Regions from separate parts of the Nocardioides thalensis genome, predicted to be linked through region 1. Evidence: riboswitches for the same ligand, from Rfam matches in the RefSeq annotation. Region 1 holds a riboswitch; the other holds the start of a gene.
The links. A riboswitch is a leader RNA that binds a small molecule or an ion and turns the genes downstream of it on or off. The one in region 1 is predicted to bind cobalamin.

Region 1 (7,212 bases):
GCCGTGCTCACGACGCACCCCCGTCTGCTCGTGCTCGACGAGCCGACGTCGGCGCTCGACCCGACCGCCGCCGAGGACGTGCTCGCGACGATCACCCGGCTCGTCCACGACCTCGACGTGAGCGTGCTGCTGGCCGAGCACCGCCTTGAGCGGGTGGTGCCGTTCGCCGACCGGATGGCGCTGCTGGAGGCCGGCGGGAAGCTGCGGGTCGGCGAGCCGGCGACGGTGCTCGCTGACGCGCCGATCGCGCCGCCGATCGTGGAGCTGGGGAGGGTGGCGGGGTGGGAGCCGCTGCCTCTGACGGTGAGGGAGGCTCGGCGGTGGGCGCGGGGGTGGGAGCTGGAGACGCCGACGCCGGCGGAGTCGGCGAGTCCCGGGGTGACTTCCCGGCTTGCTCGCTCCGCCGCGCTACGGCGCTCTGGGGTTGCGGTTGACGCGGGTAGGGGCGCCGGCGCGTCGTCGCGAAATCGCCGGGAAGTCACCCCGCGCCTCGCCGACTCCGCCGGTGCCCACGTCGGGCCTGTGGTCGAGGCGCGCGGGGTGGTGGTGATGCATGGGCGGGTGCCTGCGCTGCGGGAGGTGGACGTGGCGTTGGAGGCGGGGACGGTGACGGCGCTGATGGGGCGCAACGGGTCGGGGAAGTCGACGCTGTTGTGGACGCTCCAGGGGCGGCTGGGCGCCACGTCGGGCGTGGTGCGCGTGGACGGGTCCGACCCGCACGCGGCGCGGCCGGAGGAGCGGCGGCGCCGTACGGGGATGGTGCCGCAGAGCCCGGCCGACCTGCTCTACCTCGAGACCGTGGCCGAGGAGTGCGAGGCGGCGGACGCGTCGACCGGCGCGGACGCCGGCACGTGTGCGGGACTGCTCAAGCGGCTCGCGCCCGGCATCGAACCGGACACCCACCCGCGCGACCTGTCGGAGGGACAGCGGCTCGCCCTGGCGGTGTCGATCGTGCTCACCGCGCGGCCGCCCGTGCTGCTGCTCGACGAGCCGACGCGCGGCCTGGACTACACCGCGAAGGCCGCGCTGGCCGACATCCTGCGTGACCTGGCGACCGACCCGGAGGGGGAGCGCGCGGTGCTCGTCGCCACCCACGACGTCGAGTTCGTCGCCCACGTGGCCGACCGCGTCGTCGTACTCGCCGAGGGTGAGGTCGTCTCGGCCGGGCCGGTGCGCGAGGTGGTGGCGGAGTCACCGGCGTTCGCGCCGCAGGTGACGAAGGTGCTCGGCGCGCCGTGGCTCCACGTCGACGAGGTCGCGGCGGCGCTCGCCGACCGTGACGGCTCGGAGTGCCAACCGTGACGGTTCGTGCGACCAACCCTGCCGGTTCGGCGGGCGGGCAGGTGGCGGTGGCGGTGGGGCTGCGGTCGACGGTGGTGCTGGCGCTCGCGTCGGTGATCGGGCTGATCATGCTCGGGTGGCCGCTGGTGCTCGAGCCGGGGAGCGGGGACCGGGTGGACCCGCCGTTCCTGTTCCTGGCGCTGCTGCCGGTCATCCTCGCGGTGGTGCTCGCCGAGCTCAGCGAGGGCGGCATGGACGCGCGGGTGCTGGCGATCCTCGGCGTGCTCAGCGCGATCAACGCCGTGCTGCGCGGCGTCAGCGCGGGCACCAGCGGGATCGAGCTCGTGTTCTTCCTGCTGATCCTCGGCGGCCGGGTGTTCGGGCCGGGGTTCGGCTTCGTGCTCGGCTGCACGTCGCTCTTCGCCTCGGCGCTGCTCACGGCCGGCGTCGGGCCGTGGCTGCCGTTCCAGATGCTCGTCGCCGGCTGGGTCGGCATGGGTGCGGGGCTCCTACCGCGTCGGGTCGGCGGCCGCGCCGAGATCGTCCTGCTGGTCGTGTACGGCGTGCTCGCGGCCTACGTCTACGGCCTGCTCATGAACCTGTGGGGCTGGCCCTTCATCGTCGGCATCCAGGTGCCCGGACAGGACTCCACCGAGCTGTCCTACGTGCCCGGCGCCCCGCTGCTCGAGAACCTGCACCGGTTCCTGCTCTACACGCTCCTGACGTCGACCGGCGGGTGGGACACCGGCCGGGCGATCACCAACGCGCTGGCCATCGCGCTCCTCGGTCCGGCGGTGCTGACGACGCTCCGGCGTTCCGCCAGGCGGGCCCGTGTCGAGCGCACCTGACGTCGAGCGGTACGGTGCGGCGACAAATCAATCACGCCCGTGGTGGGAGAAGCCGGTCCAAGTCCGGCGCTGACCCGCAACCGTAGGCCGTCCTCCCGAGGGAGAGCGGCGAGCCGGACCGCCTGCCGCGGGCGTCCTGAACCAGACGCTGTCGCGGAAAGCAGCGGGTGGGGCACCCGACCGGGTTCGCCGTTCCCGCTGAGCAGCGGGAAGGAAACCATGTCCACGCATTCGCATCGCCGGGCCGGCACCGCCGCCCTCGCGTCCCTGCTCCTCGCGGGGGTCCTGTCGGCCTGCGGTCAGGAGTCGGAGGCCGACGCCGGGGACGGCGCCTCGTCCGCCGGGGACGACGCGTTCCCGGTCTCCGTCCTCTCGGGCACCGAGGCGGACGGCGAGGAGATCACCATCGAGGAGCAGCCCGACTCGATCGTCTCCCTCAGCCCCACCGCGACGGAGATGCTGTGGGAGCTCGGCGCGGGCGACCAGGTCGTCGCGGTCGACGACCAGTCCGACTACCCGGAGGGCGTGCCGGTCACGAAGCTGTCCGGCTACGAGCCCAACGTCGAGGCGATCCTCGGCTACGAGCCGGACCTGGTGGTCACGTCGGGCGACTCCGGTGACCTCGTCGCGGGCCTCGAGCGGGTCAGCGTGCCGACGCTGGTGCTGCCCGCGGCCACCACGCTCGACGAGATGTACGGCCAGTTCGAGCGGCTCGGCGCCGCCACCGGTCACCCCGACGAGGCGGACGAGCTGACCACTGAGGTGAAGGAGGGCCTGGAGGCGGCGGTCGCGGACGCGCCCGACGCGGCCGGGACTACCTACTACCACGAGCTCGACCCCAGCCTCTACAGCGTCACCAGCGACACGTTCATCGGCCAGATCTACGGCCTGTTCGGCCTCGAGAGCATCGGCGACGAGGCGAAGGGCGGCGACGACTACCCGCAGCTCTCCGAGGAGTTCGTCGTGTCCGAGGACCCCGACCTCATCTTCCTCGCCGACAGCGAGTGCTGCGGCGTGACGCCCGAGCAGGTCGCCGACCGGGGCGGCTGGGACTCGATGGAGGCCGTCGAGGAGGACCGGATCTTCCCGGTCAACGAGGACGTGGCCAGCCGCTGGGGACCGCGCGTGGTCGAGTTCGCCGAGTCGATCGCCGCGACGCTCGCCGAGCAGCCGGCCGACGCGGGCTGAGCGGACGGGAGTCGGAGCGGACGATGGCCGGGGAGATGGTGGCGGCGCGGCCGGAGACCCGGCGTGCCCGGGCGATCCGGTGGTACGCCACGCGTCCCTCGGCCCGCCTGCTCAAGCTGGTGCTCGGGCTCGCCGTGGTGGTCGTCGCAGTGCTGGTGTCGTCGCTCGTCGGGCCCGCCGGACTGCACGTCCGCGGCGTGCTCCTCGAGCTCGTCGACGCGCTGCCGCTGGTGCGCGCCGACTCCGGTCTCAGCGAGATGCAGCAGGCGATCCTCTGGGAGATCCGGCTGCCGCGCGTGGTCCTCGCGGTGCTCGTCGGCGCCACGCTGGCGCTGGCGGGCACCGCGTACCAGGGCGTGTTCCGCAACCCGCTCGCCGACCCCTACCTGCTCGGCGTCTCCAGCGGCGCCGGACTCGGCGCGACGCTCGGCATCGTCGCCGGCGGCGCGATCGGTCCGGTGGGCGTGCCACCGCTCGCGTTCGCCGGCGGCGTGCTGGGGGTCGCGGCGACGTACCTGCTGGGCACCTCGGTCGGCGGCCGCGGCGGCACGGTCGTGATCGTGCTGGCGGGCGTCGCCGTCTCCGCATTCTTCAACGCCGTGCAGAACTTCATCCAGCAGCGGTACGACGACTCGCTGATGGCCGTCTACTCCTGGATGCTCGGCCGACTGTCCACCGACGGCTGGGCCGAGGTGGTGGTCGCGCTGCCCTACGTGGTGGTCTCCTGCGCGGTGATCCTCGTGCACCGCCGCACCCTGGACGTGATGGCCGTCGGCGACGTCGAGGCGGCCAGCCTCGGCGTCAACCCCGGCCGGGTGCGGCTGGTGCTGATCCTCGCCGCGACCCTGGGCACCGCGGCCGCGGTGAGCGTCAGCGGGCTGATCGGCTTCGTCGGCATCGTCGTCCCGCACGCCGTGCGGCTGCTGTTCGGCGCCGCCCACCACACGCTGCTGCCGCTGGCGATGATGTACGGCGCCGCGTTCCTCGTGCTCGCCGACGTCGTTGCCCGCTCCGCCCTGCAACCGGCCGAGGTGCCGATCGGCGTGGTCACCGCCGTCGTCGGCGCGCCGTTCTTCCTCGTCGTGCTGCGCCGGCACCGGGGTGCGGCATGAGCGGCAGGGTCGAGCCCGTGATCTCCTGCCGCGGCGTCAGCGTGACGCGCGGCGGAGCCGAGGTCGTGGCGGGGGTCGACCTCGCGGTCGAGCCCGGCGACTGGGTCGCGGTCGTGGGCCCCAACGGCGCGGGCAAGACGTCGCTCCTCCTTGCCGTGGCCGGCCTGCTCCGGGCGACCGGCGAGATCACCGTGGGTGGGCTCGACCCCGCCCACGCGCACCGCCGCGAGATGGCCCGGACGGTGGCGCTGATGCCGCAACGGCCCGTCGTGCCGGAAGGCATCTCGGTGCGCGAGCTCGTCGCGCTCGGCCGCACGCCGCGCCGTGGCCGGTTCGGCTCCGAGAGCCTAGGCGACCGCGAGGCGGTCGACCGCACCCTGCACCGGCTCGAGCTGGAGGAACTTGCCGACCGCCCGGCGACGGCCGTGTCCGGCGGCGAGCTCCAGCGGGTGGTCCTCGGCCGGGCGCTCGTGCAAGAGCCGCGGGTGCTGCTGCTCGACGAGCCCACCAGTGCCCTGGACATCGGTCACCAGCAGAGCGTTCTCGATCTGGTCAACCGGTTGCGACTCGCCGACGGCCTCACGGTCGTCGCGGCGATGCACGACCTGACGCTGGCCGGCCACTACGGCCGGCGGATCCTGCTGATGCACCGCGGCCGCGTGGTCGCGGACGGTGCACCCGAGGAGGTGCTGGAGCCCGCCCGTCTCGCCGAGGTGTACGGCGCTCGCGTGGAGGTCCTCCGCCGCGAGGACGGGCCGGCGGTGCTGCCGGTGCGGACTCCGTCGTGAGCGTGCTGGCGGCGGTGGCTCTCGACGCCGGCTTCGCCGAGCCGCCCGTGGGCGCGCACCCGGTGGTGTGGACCGGGCGCTACCTGGACCTGGTGGCGCAACGCGTGCCCGCGGCGCCTCCCGGCCGGGCGCTGGCCACCGGCGGCCTCGCCTGGCTGGGTGGCGCGTCGGTCGCCGTGGCCACCGCGGTGGTGGTCGAGCGCTGCGCCGCCCGCCGCGGTCGCGTCGCGGGCGCGATGCTACGGGGCGTCGCGCTCTGGCCGCTGATCTCCGGCCGGATGCTGCTCGCCGAGGTGCGGGCCGTGGGCGCGGCCGTCGACCGCGACCCGGCCGCGGGCCGGGAGGCACTCGGGCGCATCGTCAGTCGCGACACCGACGGGCTCACGCCTGAGGAGGTCCGCGGCGCGGCCCTCGGGTCCCTCGCAGAGAACCTGTCGGACTCCCTCGTCGCGCCCCTCGCCTGGTACGCCGTCGGCGGCCTGCCCGCCGCAGCCCTCTACCGCTTCGCCAACACCGCCGACGCGTGCTGGGGCTATCGCAGCCCGCGCTGGGAGCACGCCGGCAGGGTGGCGGCCCGCGCCGACGACCTCCTGAACCTGGTGCCCGCGCGACTGACAGCGGCGCTGCTCGTCGGTCCCTCCCGCTGGCGCAGGCTGCGGCGCGAAGCGCGCCGTACCTCCTCGCCCAACGCGGGGTGGCCGATGGCTGCGCTGGCGCTGCGCCTCGACGTACGCCTGACCAAGCGCGGCCACTACGCGCTCAACGCGGACGCGCGCGACCCGAGGCCCGGCGACGTCGCCGCCGGGCTCCGGGCCGCTCGCCGCGCCGCCACCGCCGCGGCCGTGGTCGCCATCGCCGCCGACGTCCTCACCCGCCCACCCCGACAAGGAGCCTCATGAGCGCCACCCAGGAACCCAGCGTCTGCCGCCCGCAACCCCAGCGCGAGCGGAGGGACGTGCCGTCGCTGGTGCTGGTCAACACCGGCGACGGCAAGGGCAAGTCGACCGCCGCGTTCGGCACGATCATGCGCGCGGTCGCGCGTGAGTGGCCCGTCGGCGTCGTTCAGTTCATGAAGTCGGGCAAGTGGCGCGTCGGCGAGGAGGCGGTCGCCCGCAAGCTCGGCGTGGACTGGTGGACGATCGGCGACGGCTTCACCTGGGAGTCCGACGACCTCGACCGGTCGGCGGGCACCGCGCGCGAGGCCTGGGCGGCGGCGGCGGAGAAGCTCGCGTCCGGGGACTACCGCCTGCTGGTCCTCGACGAGATCACCTACCCGATCAACTACGGGTGGATCGCCGGGGACGCGGTGTGGCAGGCGATCCGCGAGCGGGCGGAGCACACGACGGTGTTCTGCACCGGGCGCAACGCCCCGCAGCCGCTGATCGACCTCGCGGACACGGTCACCGAGATGCGGAAGGTCAAGCACGCCTACGAGTCCGGCGTCCGCGCGCGCCGCGGCATCGACTACTGAGCATGGACCCGCTCCTCGACCACGGCGATCGGCAGGTGCCGCCCGGAGCCGTCGACCTCGCGGTCAACGTGCTCGCCGCGACGCCGCCCTGGTTGAAGGAGGCGCTGGCTCGGGTCGACCTGACCGCCTATCCCGACCAGGGCGCCGCGCTCGACGCGATCGCGGCGCGGCACGTCGCAACACCCGACGAGTGCCTGGTGCTGCACGGCGCGGCAGAGGCGTTCTGGCTGCTCGCCCTCGTGCTGCGGCCGCGGCTGGCCGCGTGCGTGCATCCTTCGTTCACCGCGCCCGAGGCCGCGTTGCGCGCGGCCGGCGTCGAGGTACACCGCGTCGTGCGCGACCCGGACGACGGCTTCGGGCTCGATCCCGCGGCGGTCCCGGACGACGCGGACCTGGTCGTGCTCGGCCGTCCCGACAATCCGACCGGCCGTCTCGAGCCGGTCGACGTGGTCGCGGCGCTCTGCCGCCCCGGTCGCGTGGTCGTCGTGGACGAAGCGTTCGCCGACTTCCTGCCCGACGCCGGC
Region 2 (7,212 bases), 1.1 Mb from region 1:
GGGGGTGGCGACGTACGGCCGCCAGGCGAGGAGCTCGCCGAGGTGGCGGCGGACCGACGGCAGCACCTCGGTGACGGTGACGTCGCGGCCGAGCTCGCGCGACAGCGACGTGACGCCGGCGTCGTCGATGCCGCACGGGACGAACCGGTCGTACCACGCGAGGTCGACGTCGCAGTTGAGCGAGAACCCGTGCATGGTGACGCCGCCGCGGACCCGGATGCCGAGCGCTGCGATCTTGCGCTCGGGGCCGCGGTCGTCGGCCCGGAGCCAGACGCCGCTGCGGCCGGGCACCCGCGCGGTGGTGACTCCGAGGTCGGCGCAGACGCCGATCAGCGCCTCCTCGACCCGGCGCACGTAGTCGACGACCTTGACGTGGTCGGGCAGCCGCACGATCGGGTAGCCGACGAGCTGGCCCGGACCGTGGAAGGTGATCTTGCCGCCGCGGTCGGTCTCGACCACGGCCGCGCCGCCCGGGTCGGCGGGGTAGAAGTGCGGCTCGGTGCGCTTGCCGGCGGTGAAGACCGGGGGGTGCTCGAGCAGGAGGACCGTGTCGCCGGTGGTGCCCTCGCGGACCGCCGCGTGCAGCTCGCGCTGGAGGTCCCACGCCACCAGGTAGTCGATCGCGTCGGCGCCCAGGCCGACCTCCCGGAACACGAGGTCGCTCACGTCCGGAAGCGTACTCCGGGCCTGTGGATGACCGGATGCGGACGCCGTCGATCCGGGCGAGGCTGGGCGCATGGAGGATCGGGCCTCCCGGCGGACCGTCGCCGTCACTGCCGTGGTGCTGGTGGCGGTGGCCGCGCTGCTCGCGGTGGCGCTGACCGGCGGCACCACGCGCGATCCCGGGCACGGCGGGGCGAGCAGCGGGACGACGCCGCTGCGGGTGCCGCGCGACGTGACCCCGTCGGCCGCCCTCGCGTCGCTCACGGTGCTCCGCGACTGGGACCGTCGGCGCGCCGCTGCGTGGCGTGACGGCGACCCTGCCCGGCTGGGCGCGCTCTACGTGCCCGGCTCGGCGGCCGGTGCGCACGACGTCGCCATGCTCGAGCGCTGGGTCCGCCGTGGGCTGCGGGTGCGGGGGATGGCGATGCAGGTGCTGTCGGTCGACCTGCGGGTCCGCACCGATCGCCGGATCGTGCTCGAGGTGACCGACCGGCTCGCCGGCCCGGTCGCGGTCGGCCGGGGCCGACGGTGGCCGCTGCCGCGTGACGGGGTGAGCGTGCGGAGGCTGGAGTTCCGCCGTACGGCGGGCCGTTGGCTGCTCGCCGCGGTCCAGGCACAGCCTGGATCCACCGATTCCCCGCCACTGCGCGACCCCATCCGGGCGCGCTGGCTGCGTTGCCGCCGCTCGACGTGCACCCAGCATGCCTTCGCGACGGTCGCCTTGCCATCGCACCCGTCTGGGGCCGCTCGCTACGCGGCGAATCGGTGGATCCAGGCTCAGGCCGCGTCGAGCCCCGAAGCGACCACGTCGGCGACCGTCGGGTCGGCGAACTCGTAGCCCCAGCCGAGCAGCGCGGCCGGACGCACGCGCATCGACCCGAGCACGTCGGGAGCGACCCGTCCGGCAGCGAGCCGCACGAGCGGGGCAGGCGCGGGCAGGAGAGCCGGGCGGCGCACGGCGTCGGCGAGCGCGGCGGTGAACTCGGCGTTGGTCGCCGGCTCGGCGCACGACAGGTTGACGGGCCCCGTCGCGGTCGGGTGCTCGAGGAGGAACGCCACCGCCCCGACCCAGTCGCGCAGCGAGATCATCGGCATCCACTGCCGGCCCGCGCCGATCCGGCCACCGAGGCCCGCCTTGAACTGCAGCGCCTGCTGCTTGAGCGGAGCGCTGCGCCGGTCCTGCACCGGCGCGGTCCGCAGGAAGCACACCCGGGCGCCGGCGTCGACCGCCGGCGCCGCCGCTGCCTGCCAGTCGCGGCACACGCCGGTCATGAACGAGTGGCCGCGGCTGTCGGCGGACTCGGTGAGCTCGGCGTCGCCGTGGTCGCCGTACCACCCGACCGCGTTGCCGGCCAGGAACGCCGGCGGCCGCGCGGACGCCGCGATCGTGGCGGCCAGCAGGCCGGTGGTCGACACCCGGCTCTCTCGCAGCTCGCGCGCCCAGCGCGACGAGTGCGGGTTGCCGAGGGTGGGGGAGCCGGCGAGGTTGACGACGACGTCGGCCCCGGCCACGACGGTCGGGTCGACGACACCCGCGGTGGGGTCCCACGACGACTCCGAGACCGTCCGCGCCGGCCGGCGCACGAGCGCGGTGACCCGGTGCCCACGGCGCTCGAGCTCGGTGCGCAGGTGCGTGCCGAGGAACCCCGAGGACCCGGCCAGGACGACCGACAGCGACGACATGGCCCCACTCTGCCACCGCCGACCCAGCCGACACGCCGACCCAAGATCTGGTCCCCGATGTCGGCGGTCGTTCTACATATGGTGGTCGACGCAGCTGGTTCGACCGTCATCCCGGCAGGGCGGGCGGTCGTCGCAAGAGGGAACCCGGTGAGAGTCCGGGACTGCCCCGCAGCGGTGAGTGGGAACGGAAGCCGTCAACGGCACTGGGTCCGAGGACCTGGGAAGCGACGGCCGGTAGGTGTCTGCATGCAGGCGTGCCCGCGAGTCCGAAGACCTGCCAGCGCGTCACGCCCGCCGGGCGTGGCGGTCCGAGGCCTCGCGGGAAGGCCGACGGCTGGTACGGCGACCGCGCCTGCGGCGTCGTACGACCGTCCCTCCTCGCGTCCCCGGACCTTCCAGGACCGATCTCGCGAGGAGAGAGAAATGACGGTCACCCTTTCGCCGGGCTCTGCCACCGGCAGCACCCGCACCACGATGACGGTGCGCAAGCGCAACGGCGACACCGAGCACGTCGACGTCACGAAGATCGTGCGTGCCGTCGACCGGGTCGCGGCCGACCTGCCCGACGTCGACCCCATGCGGGTCGCGACCCGGACGATCAGCGGGCTGTACGACGGCGCGACCACCGCCGAGCTCGACCGGCTGTCGATCCAGACCGCCGCCGAGATGATCGGCGAGGAGCCGGAGTACTCCCGGCTCGCCGCGCGGCTGCTCGCCGGCTACATCGACAAGGAGGTGCGCAACCAGGGCATCGCGTCGTTCAGCCAGGCGATCGCGCTCGGGCACGCGGAGGGCCTCATCGGCGACGACACCGCCCGGTTCGTCAAGGACAACGCCCGCAAGCTCGACTTCGCCGTCGACGCCGAGCTCGCCGACGGCGCCGACCGCCGGTTCGAGTACTTCGGGCTGCGCACCGTCTACGACCGCTACCTGCTGCGGCACCCCACGAGCCGGCAGGTCGTCGAGACGCCGCAGTACTTCCTGCTCCGCGTCGCCTGCGGCCTCGCCCGTACGCCGGGGGAGGCGATCGGGTTCTACCGGCTGATGGCGTCGCTCGCCTACCTGCCGTCGAGCCCGACGCTGTTCAATTCCGGCACGCGCCACACGCAGATGTCGTCGTGCTACCTGGTGGACAGCCCGCGCGACGACCTCGACTCGATCTACTCCCGCTACGCGCAGGTCGCGAAGCTGTCGAAGTTCGCCGGCGGCATCGGCCTGTCCTTCTCGCGGGTGCGCTCGCGCGGCGCGCTGATCCGCGGGACCAACGGCCAGTCCAACGGGATCGTGCCGTTCCTCCGCACGCTCGACGCGTCGGTGGCCGCGGTCAACCAGGGCGGTCGACGCAAGGGCGCGGCCTGCGTCTACCTGGAGCCGTGGCACCCCGACGTCGAGGAGTTCCTCGAGCTGCGCGACAACACGGGGGAGGACGCGCGCCGTACCCACAACCTCAACCTGGCGCACTGGATCCCCGACGAGTTCATGCGGCGGGTCGAGGCCGACGAGGAGTGGTCGCTGATCGACCCCGACCAGGCGCCCGAGCTGCCGGACCTGTGGGGCGAGGCGTTCGACGAGGCCTACCGCCGGGCGGAGGCGGACGGCCGCGTCGTGCGGACCGTGCGGGCGCGCGACCTGTACGGCCGGATGATGCGGACCCTCGCCCAGACCGGCAACGGGTGGATGACGTTCAAGGACGCGAGCAACCGCACCTGCAACCAGACCGGCGACGAGGCGGGGACCGGCCGGCCGGTCGTGCACCTGTCGAACCTGTGCACCGAGATCATCGAGGTCTCCTCCGACACCGAGACCGCGGTCTGCAACCTCGGGTCGGTGAACCTCGCCCGGCACCTGACGGCGGACGGCATCGACTGGGACAAGCTGCGGGAGACGGTGCGGACGGCGCTGCCGCTGCTCGACCGGGTCGTCGACGTGAACTTCTACCCGAGTGCCGAGGCCGCCGCGTCCAACCCGCGGTGGCGTCCGGTCGGACTCGGCGTGATGGGCCTCCAGGACGTCTTCTTCGCGCTCGGGCTGGCGTTCGACAGCGAGGAGGCGCGGGAGCTCTCCACGCGCATCGCCGAGGAGATCTACCTGACGGCGCTCGAGGTGTCGTGCGCCCTCGCCGAGGAGCACGGCCCGCACCCGGCGTACGACGGGACGCGCGCCGCCGCCGGGCAGCTGCAGCCCGACCTGTGGGGTGTCACGCCCACCCAGGCCGAGCGCTGGGCGGCCCTGCGCGAGCGGGTCGCCGAGCACGGGCTGCGCAACTCGCTGCTCATCGCGATCGCGCCGACCGCGACGATCGCCTCGATCGCCGGCTGCTACGAGTGCATCGAGCCGCAGGTCTCCAACCTGTTCAAGCGCGAGACGCTGTCGGGGGAGTTCCTCCAGGTCAACGGCGCGCTGGTCCGCGAGCTCAAGGCGCGCGGTCTCTGGACGCCGGAGGTGCGCGAGGAGATCAAGCGCGCCGAGGGCTCGGTGCAGGGCATCGCCGCCCTGCCCGAGGACGTACGGCGCGTCTTCCGCACGGCGTGGGAGCTGCCCCAGCGGGCGCTCATCGACCTCGCGGCCGCGCGGGCGCCGTACATCGACCAGAGCCAGTCGCTCAACCTGTTCGTGGCCGGGCCGTCGATCGGGAAGCTCTCGTCGATGTACCTGCACGCCTGGAAGGTCGGGCTCAAGACGACCTACTACCTGCGGTCGCGGCCGGCGACCCGGATCCAGCAGGCGACCGTCTCCGTCGCCCAGCCCACCACCCTCAGCACCACCCTGCCCGTGAGCGACGCCGTCGCGTGCTCGCTCGAGAACCCCGAGACCTGCGAGGCCTGCGAATGAACACCACCAGCGACCGGATGCTGCTCGACCCCGGCATGAACCTGACCCTGCGCCCGATGCGCTACCCGCACTTCTACGACCGCTACCGCGACGCCATCAAGAACACCTGGACGGTCGAGGAGGTGGACCTCCACTCCGACCTGACGGACCTCGCGCGGCTGACCGATGCCGAGCGACACCTGGTGTCACGGCTCGTCGCGTTCTTCGCGACCGGCGACACGATCGTGGCCAACAACCTGGTGCTCAACCTCTACCAGCACGTCAACAGCCCCGAGGGCCGGCTGTACCTCTCGCGGCAGCTGTTCGAGGAGGCCGTCCACGTGCAGTTCTACCTGACGCTCCTCGACACCTACGTGCCCGACGAGGAGGAGCGCCACCAGGCGTTCGCGGCCGTCGACAACATCCCGTCGATCAAGCACAAGGCCGACTTCTGCTTCAGGTGGATCGACTCGGTCTTCGAGCTCGACCGGCTGGAGACGCGCGAGCACCGGCGGGCGTTCCTGCTCAACCTGATCTGCTTCGCGGCGGTGATCGAGGGCCTGTTCTTCTACGGCGCCTTCGCCTACGTCTACTTCCTCCGCTCGCGCGGCCTCCTCAACGGGCTGGCCTCGGGCACCAACTGGGTGTTCCGCGACGAGTCGATGCACATGGCGTTCGCGTTCGACGTCGTGGACACGGTGCGGGAGGAGGAGCCGGACCTGTTCGACGACGAGCTCGCCGCCCAGGTCCGGCAGATGATGATCGAGGGCGTCGACGCCGAGGCCCAGTTCGCCGAGGACCTGCTCGGCCAGGGCGTCGCCGGCTTGTCGACCGCGGACATGCGCGCCTACCTCGAGCACGTCGCCGACCGGCGGATGCAGCGGCTCGGGCTCGAGCCGATCTACGGCTCGGCCAACCCGCTGGCGTTCATGGAGCTCCAGGACGTGCAGGAGCTGTCGAACTTCTTCGAGCGCCGGGTGTCGGCCTACCAGGTCGGCGTCAGCGGCTCGGTCGGGTTCGACGAGGACTTCTAGCTCTCCTCAGTACGCCGAACGGCGGGCCTCCCTCCCGGGAAGCCCGCCGTTCGGCGTACGACGTCGATCAGACCTCGAAGGCGCCGGCCTCGAGGCGCTTCTTGACCTCCTGGAGGAACCGGCCGGCGTCGGCGCCGTCGACCAGGCGGTGGTCGTAGGTCAGCGCGAGGTAGACCATGTGGCGGATCGCGATGGTCTCGCCGAGGTCGGGGTCGTCGATGACGACCGGGCGCTTCACGACCGCGCCCGGGCCGAGGATGGCGACCTGCGGCTGGTTGATGATCGGCGTGTCCCAGAGGGCGCCCACGCTGCCGAGGTTGGTGATCGTGAACGTGCCGCCGGACAGCTCGTCGGGCGTGATCTTGTTGGTGCGGGTGCGCTCCGCGACGTCGGCGATCTTCTTCGCCAGGCCGGCGACGGACAGGTCGCCCGCCTCCTTGACGACCGGGGTCAGCAGGCCGCGCTCGGTGTCCACCGCGAACGCGACGTTCTCGCGGTCGTAGTAGGTGATCTCGCCGGCCTCGGCGTCGAGGTGCGCGTTGAGCTTCGGGTGCACCTTGAGCGCGTCGATCGCCGCCTTGGCGAAGAACGGCAGGTAGCTCAGCTTCACGCCCTCGCGTGCCAGGAAGTCGGCCTTGGAGGCCTCGCGCAGCCGGGCGACGTTGGTGACGTCGACCTCGACTACCTGCGTCAGCTGCGCCGACACCTGGAGCGACTGCGTCATCCGCTCGGAGATCACCTTGCGGAGGCGGCTGACCTTCTCGGTCGTGCCGCGCAGCGGCGACGGCGTCGCCGGCGCCGGAGCGGCCGCGGCGGGAGCCGAGGACTGAGCCGCCGGGGCGGAGGACTGCGCCGCGGGTGCCGCCGCCTTCTGCGCGGCGGCAGCATCGAGCACGTCCTGCTTGCGGATCCGACCGCCGACGCCGGAGCCCTTCACCGAGGCGAGGTCGACGCCGTGCTGCCCGGCGAGCTTGCGCACCAGCGGCGTGACGTAGCCGGCGCCCTCGCTCGCGGAGGACTC

Region 2: linked by a shared signal. The riboswitch ahead of HNR19_RS12180 (ribonucleoside-diphosphate reductase subunit alpha) and the one ahead of HNR19_RS06700 (ABC transporter substrate-binding protein) in region 1 are both predicted to bind cobalamin.

The regions. Positions count from the first base shown of each region.
Region 1 covers NZ_JACCFP010000001.1:1,352,493-1,359,704, forward strand. The annotation lists gene HNR19_RS06690 (ABC transporter ATP-binding protein) at 1-1,302, shown strand, start outside; gene HNR19_RS06695 (ECF transporter S component) at 1,290-2,129, shown strand; cobalamin riboswitch at 2,153-2,273, shown strand; gene HNR19_RS06700 (ABC transporter substrate-binding protein) at 2,349-3,317, shown strand; gene HNR19_RS06705 (FecCD family ABC transporter permease) at 3,341-4,429, shown strand; gene HNR19_RS06710 (ABC transporter ATP-binding protein) at 4,426-5,217, shown strand; gene HNR19_RS06715 (cobalamin biosynthesis protein) at 5,214-6,116, shown strand; gene cobO (cob(I)yrinic acid a,c-diamide adenosyltransferase) at 6,113-6,688, shown strand; gene cobC (Rv2231c family histidinol phosphate aminotransferase CobC) at 6,691-7,212, shown strand, end outside.
Region 2 covers NZ_JACCFP010000001.1:2,480,520-2,487,731, reverse strand. The annotation lists gene lipB (lipoyl(octanoyl) transferase LipB) at 1-666, opposite strand, end outside; gene HNR19_RS12190 (hypothetical protein) at 737-1,501, shown strand; gene HNR19_RS12185 (TIGR01777 family oxidoreductase) at 1,441-2,346, opposite strand; cobalamin riboswitch at 2,425-2,641, shown strand; gene HNR19_RS12180 (ribonucleoside-diphosphate reductase subunit alpha) at 2,770-5,178, shown strand; gene HNR19_RS12175 (ribonucleotide-diphosphate reductase subunit beta) at 5,175-6,191, shown strand; gene sucB (2-oxoglutarate dehydrogenase, E2 component, dihydrolipoamide succinyltransferase) at 6,259-7,212, opposite strand, start outside.